Regions from separate parts of the Methylobacterium organophilum genome, predicted to be linked through region 2. Evidence: predicted binding sites of a transcription regulator. Region 2 holds the regulator's gene; each other region holds the start of a gene.
What was found. Region 2 encodes LexA, which represses DNA repair genes until DNA is damaged. Its sites were predicted from a motif close to TGTTCNNNNTGTGTTCNG; they were not measured.
Positions count from the first base shown of each region.

Region 1: a site for LexA is predicted at 1,990-2,007, ahead of recA (recombinase RecA). Genes of this name have one in related genera too.
Region 3: a site for LexA is predicted at 1,695-1,712, ahead of MMB17_RS01080 (PA0069 family radical SAM protein). Genes of this name have one in related genera too.

Region 1 is NZ_CP092848.1:75,479-78,749, reverse strand. It holds gene MMB17_RS00375 (putative bifunctional diguanylate cyclase/phosphodiesterase) at 1-695, shown strand, start outside; gene recA (recombinase RecA) at 840-1,931, opposite strand; gene cckA (cell cycle histidine kinase CckA) at 2,184-3,271, opposite strand, start outside.
Region 2 is NZ_CP092848.1:2,217,409-2,220,679, reverse strand. It holds gene MMB17_RS10250 (ComEC/Rec2 family competence protein) at 1-1,410, shown strand, start outside; gene lexA (transcriptional repressor LexA) at 1,404-2,138, opposite strand; gene MMB17_RS10240 (CoA transferase subunit A) at 2,446-3,183, shown strand; gene MMB17_RS10235 (3-oxoacid CoA-transferase subunit B) at 3,204-3,271, shown strand, end outside.
Region 3 is NZ_CP092848.1:230,077-233,347, reverse strand. It holds gene MMB17_RS01085 (ABC transporter substrate-binding protein) at 1-306, opposite strand, end outside; gene MMB17_RS01080 (PA0069 family radical SAM protein) at 543-1,664, opposite strand; gene MMB17_RS01075 (glycosyltransferase family protein) at 1,836-2,357, shown strand; gene MMB17_RS01070 (hypothetical protein) at 2,376-2,666, opposite strand; gene MMB17_RS01065 (TonB C-terminal domain-containing protein) at 2,749-3,111, opposite strand.

The DNA of each region.
Region 1 (3,271 bases), 2.1 Mb from region 2:
CCCTGGTGGAGGGGCTCGCCCGCTGGACGAGCCCGTCCCTCGGCCCGGTGCCGCCCGACCGCTTCATCGCCGCCGCGGAACGCTGCGGCATGATTCACACCCTGACCACCCTGCTCCTGCGCAAGGCGCTGCGCGAGGCCGCGCGACTGCCGCCGGGCGTCGGCCTGTCGTTCAACCTGTCCTCGCAGGATCTCGTCTCACCCGAGACGGTGCTCGCGATCCTCGCCATCGTGCGCAACAGCGGGATCGATCCGCAGCGATTGACCCTGGAACTGACCGAGACGGCGGTGATGGCCGATTTCGAGCGGGCCCGGCAATCGATCGCCACGCTGCGGACGCTCGGCATCAAGATCGCACTCGACGATTTCGGAACCGGCTATTCCAGCCTCGGCTACGTGCATCGCCTGCCGCTGGACAAGATCAAGATCGACCGCAGCTTCATGGCGGACCTCGATTCCGAGCTCGGCCGCAGCGTGGTCACCACGATCATCGACCTGTGCCAGAATCTCGGGGTCGACGGCATCGCCGAGGGGATCGAGACACAGGATCAGTTCCAGGCGGTGCGCCGCTACGGCTGCCGCTACATCCAGGGCTACCTGATCGGCGCCCCGATGCCGATCGACGCGCTGCTCGAGCGGATCGAGGCGATCACCGCCGCGCCCCCCCAGCGCGCGGCGCTCGGTGGAATCCTCTGAGGCGCCACCCGACGAAGGGGGCCGGTTCGTCGAAAGAGCCCTTGCCGAAAGGCGGGCCTGGAGGTGCCGGCCCAGCAGCCGGGGCGGACACGGCGCGGCGCCCCGCCCCGGTTTCCGGGACGAGGGGCCGGGCTTTCGTTGCGATCAGGCCTCGCCGGGCTCGAGATCGTCCTCGGTGGGCTGCGCGTTCTCCAGGATCCGGTCGGCGACGAGGCCGGAATTCTGGCGGATCGAGGCCTCGATCTTGGCCGCGATGTCCGGGTTGTCGCGCAGGAAGCCCTTGGCGTTCTCGCGGCCCTGGCCGAGACGCTGGCTCGAATAGGAGAACCAGGCGCCCGACTTCTCGACGATGCCGGCCTTGACGCCGAGATCGATCAGCTCGCCGACCTTGGACACGCCCTCGCCGAACATGATGTCGAACTCGACCTGCTTGAAGGGCGGCGCGACCTTGTTCTTGACGACCTTGACGCGGACCTGGTTGCCGATGGCCTCGTCCCGGTCCTTGAGCGTCGAGACGCGGCGGATGTCGAGGCGCACCGAGGCGTAGAACTTGAGCGCGTTGCCGCCGGTGGTCGTCTCCGGGCTGCCATACATCACGCCGATCTTCATCCGGATCTGGTTGATGAAGATCACCATGCAGTTCGAGCGGGAGATCGAGCCGGTGAGCTTGCGCAGGGCCTGGCTCATCAGCCGGGCCTGGAGGCCGGGCTGGCTCTCGCCCATCTCGCCCTCGATCTCGGCCCGGGGCGTCAGCGCCGCCACGGAATCGACCACGAGCACGTCGATCGCGCCGGAGCGGACCAGGGTGTCGGTGATCTCGAGGGCCTGCTCGCCGGTATCGGGCTGGGAGATCAGCAGATCGTCGAGATTGACGCCGAGCTTGCGCGCATAGACCGGGTCGAGGGCGTGCTCCGCATCGACGAAGGCGCAGACGCCGCCCTTCTTCTGCGCTTCCGCGATGGTGTGGAGCGCGAGCGTGGTCTTGCCGGAGGATTCGGGGCCGTAGATCTCGATGACGCGGCCGCGGGGCAGGCCGCCGACGCCGAGGGCGATGTCGAGGCCGAGCGAGCCGGTCGAGATCGTCTCGACCTCTTGCACCTTGTCGGCCTTGCCGAGGCGCATGATCGAGCCCTTGCCGAAGGCCCGCTCGATCTGCGTCAGCGCCGCTTCGATCGCCTTCGACTTGTCCTTGTCCATGGTCGAAGGTTCCACCATCTTGAGCGCGGCCTGGGCCATCCGGGGCTCCTTATGCATGGGGTGGGCGCCGTTCTCAACGCCCCTGTCTCCGGATTTTTGTACGCCTTTTGTTCTCGTTTTGCAAGCGTTCCGTTCGCCTTTTCCGTTGTGGCTCGACTCCTCAAGCCGCCTCGAAGCCTTCGGCCCGGGGCTTCGGAGCCGGAGGCCGGCGGCCTCGGAGCCCCGCGGTGGGGACAGCCGCCCGCCTTTCCCGGAGAGAGGCGCGGAACGGCCCGGATCAGCCGGCCCGGATCAGCCGGCCATGGTCTTCTTCACGGTCTCGACGAGCTGCTTCAGGCTGAAGGGCTTGGGCAGGAAGTTGAAGGTCTCGCCCTCGGGCAGGTTCTTGCGGAACGCGTCTTCCGCATAGCCGGAGACGAAGATCATCTTCAGGTCGGGCCGGCTCTTGCGCATCTCGCGAAGCAGAGTCGGGCCGTCCATCTCGGGCATGACCACATCCGACACGACGACATCGATGACGACGTCCTCCTGTTGGATCAGCTTCAGCGCCTCTATTCCGGAGGCCGCCTCGAGAACCGTGTAGCCGCGGGCGGACAACGCACGGGAATTGACCGCGCGCACCGGATCCTCGTCCTCCACCAGCAGCACGGTGGCCTGGCCGGTATGGTCGGCTCCGACCTTGACCGGAGGCGGGGCGGGGGGCGCCGGGGCGGCCTCGGCCCCTGCGGGCGTAAGCGCTTGATCCGGAACGGCTTCCAGCGCCGGATCGGCCCGCAGCAGCACCGCCTGGGCCGGCTTCTGCGCCGACCGGCCGGCCTCGCCGGCAGGCTCCTCCGCCGGCTCGTGCCGGGGCAGGTAGATGCGGAAGGCCGTGCCTTCGCCGACCTTGGACTGGACGTCGATGGTGCCGCCCGACTGCTTGACGATGCCGAACACCGTCGAGAGCCCGAGTCCGGTGCCTTTGCCGATTTCTTTCGTCGTAAAGAACGGCTCGAAGATCTTCTCCATGACGTCCGGCGGAATGCCTTCGCCGGTGTCGAGGACTTCGATCAGCACGTGATCCCCTTCGGGCACGCCGACCGGGCGCTCGCTCCCCTTGGCGACATTGGCGGTGCGGATCACCAGGCGGCCGCCCGAGGGCATCGCGTCCCGGGCATTGACCGCGAGGTTCACGATCACCTGCTCGAACTGGTTCACGTCGGCCTTGATCGGCCAGATGTCGCGCCCGTGCTTCAGGTCGAGATCGACCCGCTCGCCGAGCAGCCGCTTCAGGAGCAGGGTCAGGTCGGAGAGCGCCTCCCCGACATTCATCACCTCCGGTCGCAGGGTCTGGCGCCGGGAGAAGGCGAGCAGCTGGCGCACCAGGCCCGCGGCCCGGT
Region 2 (3,271 bases):
GTGCTGCGCGCGGCGGGCATCTATCACGTCATCTCCATCTCCGGGTTGCACATGGTGCTCGCGGCCGGGGTGGTGTTCTTTCTGGTGCGCGCGTCGCTCGCGGCCATCCCGATCCTGGCGCTCGGCTGGCCGATCAAGAAGATCGCCGCAGCCTGCGCCATGGCCGGCGTCACGGCCTATTGCGCCTTCTCGGGCTGGGACGTCGCCGCCGAGCGCTCCCTGGTGATGACGCTGGTGATGCTGGGGGCGATCCTGGTGGACCGGCCGGCGCTCAGCATGCGCAATCTGGCGCTCGCGGCCCTGATCGCCCTCGCCCGCGAACCCGAGGCCCTGCTCGGGCCGAGCTTCCAGATGTCCTTCGGCGCGGTGGCCGGGCTGATCGCCTGCGCGCCGCTGCTCGACCGCGTCTTTCCCCGGGCGCGGGAGGGCGGGCGCTGGCTGCGGCTCGCGGCCTCCGCGGCCACGGCCACCCTCGGCACGCTCGCCACCACCCTGGTGGCGCAGATCGCCACGGCCCCCTTCGCCACCTATCACTTCCAGACGGTGCAGCCCTTCGGCCTCGTCGGCAATGCCCTGACGCTGCCCCTGGTCTCGCTGGTGGTGATGCCCTCCGCGGTCCTCGGGATGCTGGCCACGCCCTTCGCCCTCGACCGGCCGGTCTGGTGGCTGATGGGCCTCGCGGTGAAGGGCATGCTCGCGATCGCGACCTGGATCGCGGGCTTCGACGCCGCGACCTTGGTTCTGCCCGCCTTCGGCACCGGCGCCCTCGCGGCGCTGACGCTCGCCCTGCTGCTGCTGGTGCTGCCCGGCGCGCGCCTGCGCTGGCTGGCGCTGCTCCCGGTCGGGGCGGGCCTCTGCCTCGCCGCGGGGCGGGAGCGGCCCGACATCCTGATCGACCGCCACGGCGCCGGCGCCGCCGTGCGCGGGAGCGACGGCCGCCTCGTCGCGCTGGGAAAGCCGTCCGCCTTCGTGCTCGAACAATGGCTGAAGGCGGATGGCGACGGCCGCCGCGCCGAGGCCCTGGCGGACCGGGCCGGCGCCCGCTGCGACCCGCTCGGCTGCACCCTTGCGGCCAAGGGCGGCCTCGTCGTCGCCTATGTCTCGGACAAGCGCGCCTTCCGCGAGGATTGCGCCCGCGCCGACATCGTCATCAGCGGGCGCAGCGCACCGCCGACCTGCGCCGCGCGCCTCGTGGTCGACCGGGGGACGCTCGAACGGCTCGGCGCCGTCGCGATCGACCTCAAGGGCGGCGCACCGGCCCTGACCGGCACGCGCGAGCAGGGCCGCAGCGCCCCCTGGCGCCCGCCCCCCAGGGAGGCGGCCGTTCCGGCAGCGTCTCCCACCGCGAAACCCGAGGCGGAGGACGGCGCCGAAGAGGCGCCGCCCGCCCCGGAGGAGCGGCTTCAGTAGCGGCGCACGAGGCTGACGAGGCGGCCCTGGATGCGCACCCGGTCCGGGCCGAGCACCCGCGTCTCGTAGGCCGGGTTCGCCGCCTCCAGCGCGATCGAGGAGCCGCGCTTGCGCAGGCGCTTCAGCGTCGCCTCCTCGTCGTCGATCAGCGCCACGATGATGTCGCCGGTATTGGCCGTGTCCTGCTTGCGGATCACCACGAAGTCGCCGTCGAGGATGCCGGCCTCGATCATCGAGTCGCCGCGCACTTCGAGGGCGTAATGCTCGCCCCCCGAGAGGAAGTCCGGCGACATCACGAAGGAATGGCTCGGGTTCTGGATCGCGGTGATCGGCGTGCCGGCGGCGATCCGGCCCATCACGGGGATCGAGACCATGCGGTCGTCGATCTCGGTGCTGACCGCCGCGGGCGGGCGGGCCGGGGGCTGCTTGGCGCGGCCGCCCTCGACCACGCTGGGGGTGAAGCGCCGCACCTCGGCGGGCGGGCCCGAACGCTCCGGCGGCCGGCCGGCCGCAACCTCGGGCACCCGCAGGATCTCGATGGCGCGGGCGCGGTTCGGCAGCCGGCGCAGGAAGCCCCGCTCCTCCAGCGCCGTGATCAGGCGGTGGATGCCGGATTTCGACTTGAGATCGAGGGCATCCTTCATCTCGTCGAACGAGGGCGGCACGCCGCTCTCGCTCATCCTGGCCTGGATGAACTGGAGCAATTCCAGCTGCTTGCGCGTGAGCATGCGCGACCCTTCACGAAGCCGGGGCGCGGATCCCGCGCACCTCGGAAACAAAACGCGAACACGTTAAACGTTCCGCAAGTGTTCCGCAAGCAGCGGGCTTCCCCCGACCGCCTTCGACATGAAAGATTCTGCCCGGATCGCCCCGCGCGGCAGGAGCACGACGTCGCGCGCCGTTACATCCCGCCCGCGACGACGCGGAGTCGGGTTTGACGCCGCCGCTTGTTGCGGTGCAAATCGCCATGGGCAGAATAGTGCGCCCCCCGGGCGAATCGATGCCGGCGGAAGGCGACTCTCAAAGGGTGGAATGATGCGGAAGGTGCAACCAGATGCCGCGACCGCGCTGAGCGGCCTCCTGCATGACGGCATGACCATCATGGCCGGCGGCTTCGGGCTCTGCGGCATCCCCGACGAGCTGATCGCCGCGATCCAGGAATCCGGCGTCAAGGACCTCACTGTCGTCTCGAACAATGCCGGCATCGACAATGTCGGCCTCGGCAAGCTGCTCGCCACCCGCCAGATCAAGAAGATGATCTCGTCCTATGTCGGCGAGAACAAGGAATTCGCCCGCCAGTATCTCGGCGGCGAGCTCGAGATCGAGTTCAACCCCCAGGGCACGCTCGCCGAGCGCATCCGCGCCGGAGGCGCCGGCATCCCGGCCTTCTACACCAAGACCGGCGTCGGCACCCTGGTGGCCGAGGGCAAGGACGTGCGCACGTTCGACGGCGAGGAATACGTGATGGAGCGCGGGCTCTTCGCGGATCTCGCCATCGTGCATGCCTGGAAGGGCGATACCGAAGGCAACCTCGTCTACCGGAAGACCGCGCGCAACTTCAATCCGATGATGGCGACCGCCGCCAAGGTGACGGTGGCGCAGGTCGAGCACCTGGTCGAGGCCGGCGAGATCGACGGGGACCACATCCACACGCCGGGCATCTTCATCAAGCGCATCCTGCACGTGCCGATCCGCGAGAAGCAGATCGAGCAGCGCACCGTGCGCAAGCGCAAGGATGCCGAGCCGGCCGCGGCCGGCGGCGGCCAGATCTGATCGAGGGAGAGGAGAGTACCATGGCCTGGACCCGCGATCAGATGGCCGAGCGCGCCGCCAAGGAGCTGAGGGACGGTTACTACGTCAA
Region 3 (3,271 bases), 2.0 Mb from region 2:
GGTGCCGGGCCTGCGGACGCTGATATTGGCGCCCTCCAGGGTGACGAGGTTCGACGTCGCGTCGATCGTGCCCGTGACGAGGGCTTGGACGATCAAGGCCGGCGTGCCCAGCGTGACCGTCTCGCAGGCGAGGCCGGCTTCGGCGAAATACCCGCGCTTGAGGGCGACGAAGTAGGGCAGGGCGGCGCCGACCGGGAAAACCCCGACCTTCAACGGTTCCGCGGCGCGGCTGGGCGCGGCGGTCAGGAGGGCCGGGGCCGCGACGGCGCTCGCGCCGAGGCCCGTGACGAAGGTCCGCCGATCCATGTCCAATCCCCCTCGACGACGTCCGAGCGCCGTCCGCACGTTTCGAGAGGTATTTAACAATACAGGATATTTTTTAACACGATCAAATTTTAGCGCGGCAGCTCAGTTTTCGCGCAGCGCGTCGCCGGAATGTCGGGCAATCGTCGCCCGGGGGCGGCGCGGCGCGACGGTCTCGGGCCGCAGCCCGCACCGCCGGGTGCGCTTCACGGCCCGCTTCCGGGAGGCCGGGCCGGGTCTCAGAACAGCTTGAGCTGGCCCCCCGGCGCGTCCGGTCTGCGGAACAGCTCCGTGCTCTGGCGCAGGCGGTCCTCCGGATAGCCGAGGCGCGCCTTGGCCAGGGCGAAGCGGCGCCGGATCAGGTCGGCGTAGGGGCCGGACCCGATCATGCGCGTTCCGTAGGCGGAATCGTAGTGCTTGCCGCCGCGGGCCTCGGTGAGCAGCGAGAAGACGTGGTTCCTGCGCCCGGGATAATGCTCGGCGAACCAGTCGTCGACGAGGCCGTCGAGCTCGTGCGGCAGGCGCAGCAGCACGTAGCCCGCCTCCCGCGCCCCGGCGGTCCGGGCCGCCTCCAGAATCGATTCCAGCTCGTGGTCGTTCAGCGAGGGGATGACCGGGGCCGCGAGCACCGTCGTGGGCACGCCCGCCTCGGCGAGTGCCCGGATCGCGGCCAGACGCCGGGCCGGGTGGGGGGCCCGAGGCTCCATGCGGCGGGCGAGCACCGGATCGAGGGTGGTGACCGAGACCGCGACCTTCACCAGGTTCTGCGCCGCCATCTCCGCCAGGATGTCGAGGTCGCGCAGGACGAGATTCGACTTGGTGACGATGCCGACCGGATGCCGGAAGCGGGCCAGCACCTCCAGCACCCCGCGGGTGATGCGGTGCTGCCGCTCGATCGGCTGGTAGGGATCGGTCGCGGTGCCCAGCGCGAGGGTGCGCGGCACGTAGCCGGGGGCGGAGAGCTCCTTCTCCAGCAGGGCGGCCGCGCCCGGCTTGGCGAAGAGCTTCGTCTCGAAATCGAGCCCCGGCGAGAGCCCGGCATAGGCGTGGTTGGGCCGCGCGAAGCAATAGATGCAGCCATGCTCGCAGCCGCGATACGGGTTGATCGAGCGGTCGAACGGGATGTCGGGGGAGCGGTTGCGGGTGATGATGCTGCGGGCGCGCTCCATCATCACCTGCGTGCGCAGGCTCGCCGGCTCCGGTGTCCCGTCCCAGCCGTCGTCGAAGCGTTCGGCATGCATCGCCTCGAACCGCCCGTCGGGATTGGCGGTCGCGCCGCGGCCGCGCCGGGACTCCGCCAGAACCCGCGCCCCGGACAGCCGACGAAGGAGATCGGACGGTCGCGCCGTCGGCTTGCCCAAGGAATCCCCCTTAGAAGTATCGATTCGAATGAGAACATAACAGGAACATAGGAGAGGAAGGATGCACAAATTCCGTGCAGAATCGGAAAATTGATCCCTGCCGGCCGGGGTAGATGTGCGTGCGCCGGCAAAGCCACTTTGCGGGGCCCGAAAATCCGCTATGGGCGCGCCATGATCTCGTGCGTCATCCATGTGTCGCGCCCGGCGGAGGCGGAAGCGATCGAGCGCCTCGCTGATACGCTCAGCGCCCTCGTCGAGGGCGTCGCGGCCGGGCTCGTGAGCGATGCGGTCATCGTGGCGAGCCAGGCCAATGAGGCTTTGGACACGATCGCCGACGGGGCCGGCGCCACCTTCCTGCAGCGCTCGCCGGGGGCGAGCCCCTGGAGCGCCGGGGCCAAGGCGGCGCGGCGCGACTGGGTGCTCTGCCTGGAGGCGGGGGACATCCCGTCCGAGGGGTGGATCCGCCATCTCGACCGCTTCGTCGGCACGGCCCGGCCGGAGGTGAGCCTCGGCCGGCTGCGCCGTCCCCATGCGGGCCTGCCCTCGCGGATCAGGGCGCGCGGCGAGCGCGTGGTCGGCGTGCGCCGGGCGCGTGCGGGCGATCTGGTGCGGCGCGAGCGCCTGGCCGGGGGCAACGCCTTCCATCCGCGCCTGCATCCACGGATGCTGCTGGCGCGGCTCGACCGGGCCTGAACGCAGCCCAGAGGCGGGTCAGTGCGCGGTTTCCAGGCGCACCTGCCCGCCCGCCGGATCGACTTGCGCGATGCGTGGCCCGCAGATCTGCCCGTCCGCCTGCTCCCAGGCTTCGAGGGCCGCGTTCAGCGCCGCCACGATCTCTCCGCCGTCGCGGCCGATGCGGGGCTGCGCGGCTTCGGCGAGGCGGGCCAGCAGGGTCTGCTCCTGCTGGGGGTGGAACAGGGCGGTCGCCTGCTGGGCGTAGGCCGAATAGGTCAATTCGGCGAGCCGCCGGGCGGCCTGTTCGGCCTTGGTCGTCGCTTCCACGTCGCCGCTCCCGAATCCTGCCGCCGGCGGCGGCCTCGTGAGTCGCAAACGGTCGCAGGCGCGTGGGGATCCCCGCGCCGGCTCAGCGCCCGGGCCCCTTGCGGGGCGCGGCCGGGCCGAGGGAGAAACTCAACTCGGTGAAGCCTTCGAGCGTCAGGATGCGGGCGGGCGGGGGCGGATAGGGGCCGGTCTCGGCGATGGCCTTGCGCAGGCGCCCATCCGGATCGCTGCCCTCTAGGAGCTCCACGCCCTCGACCGCGCCTTCCGCGCCGATGCGGACACGCACCGTCACGGTCTTCGCCGGCGCGGGCAGGGCCCCGACGCGGGAGACCACGCCCGAGACCCAGGTTCTGACGGGATCCGCCTTCTGCGCCTGGGCTGGGGCGAGCATCGCCCAGACCGCGAGAACGACCGGCAGGCGACGTCCGGCGCGGGCGAGAAGCATCGGGACACTCTGATACGCAACGACGCTGGGGAAGCCGGCTCAGCTTAGCGGCAAGCCGGGGCCGAGGGCACCCGGCAGGCCCCCTTTCGCGCCGCTTATGCGCGCTCTTTTCGCCGCAGCGGGTGCAGGGTTCCCGAAAACGGGACGGGGCGCCCGAAGG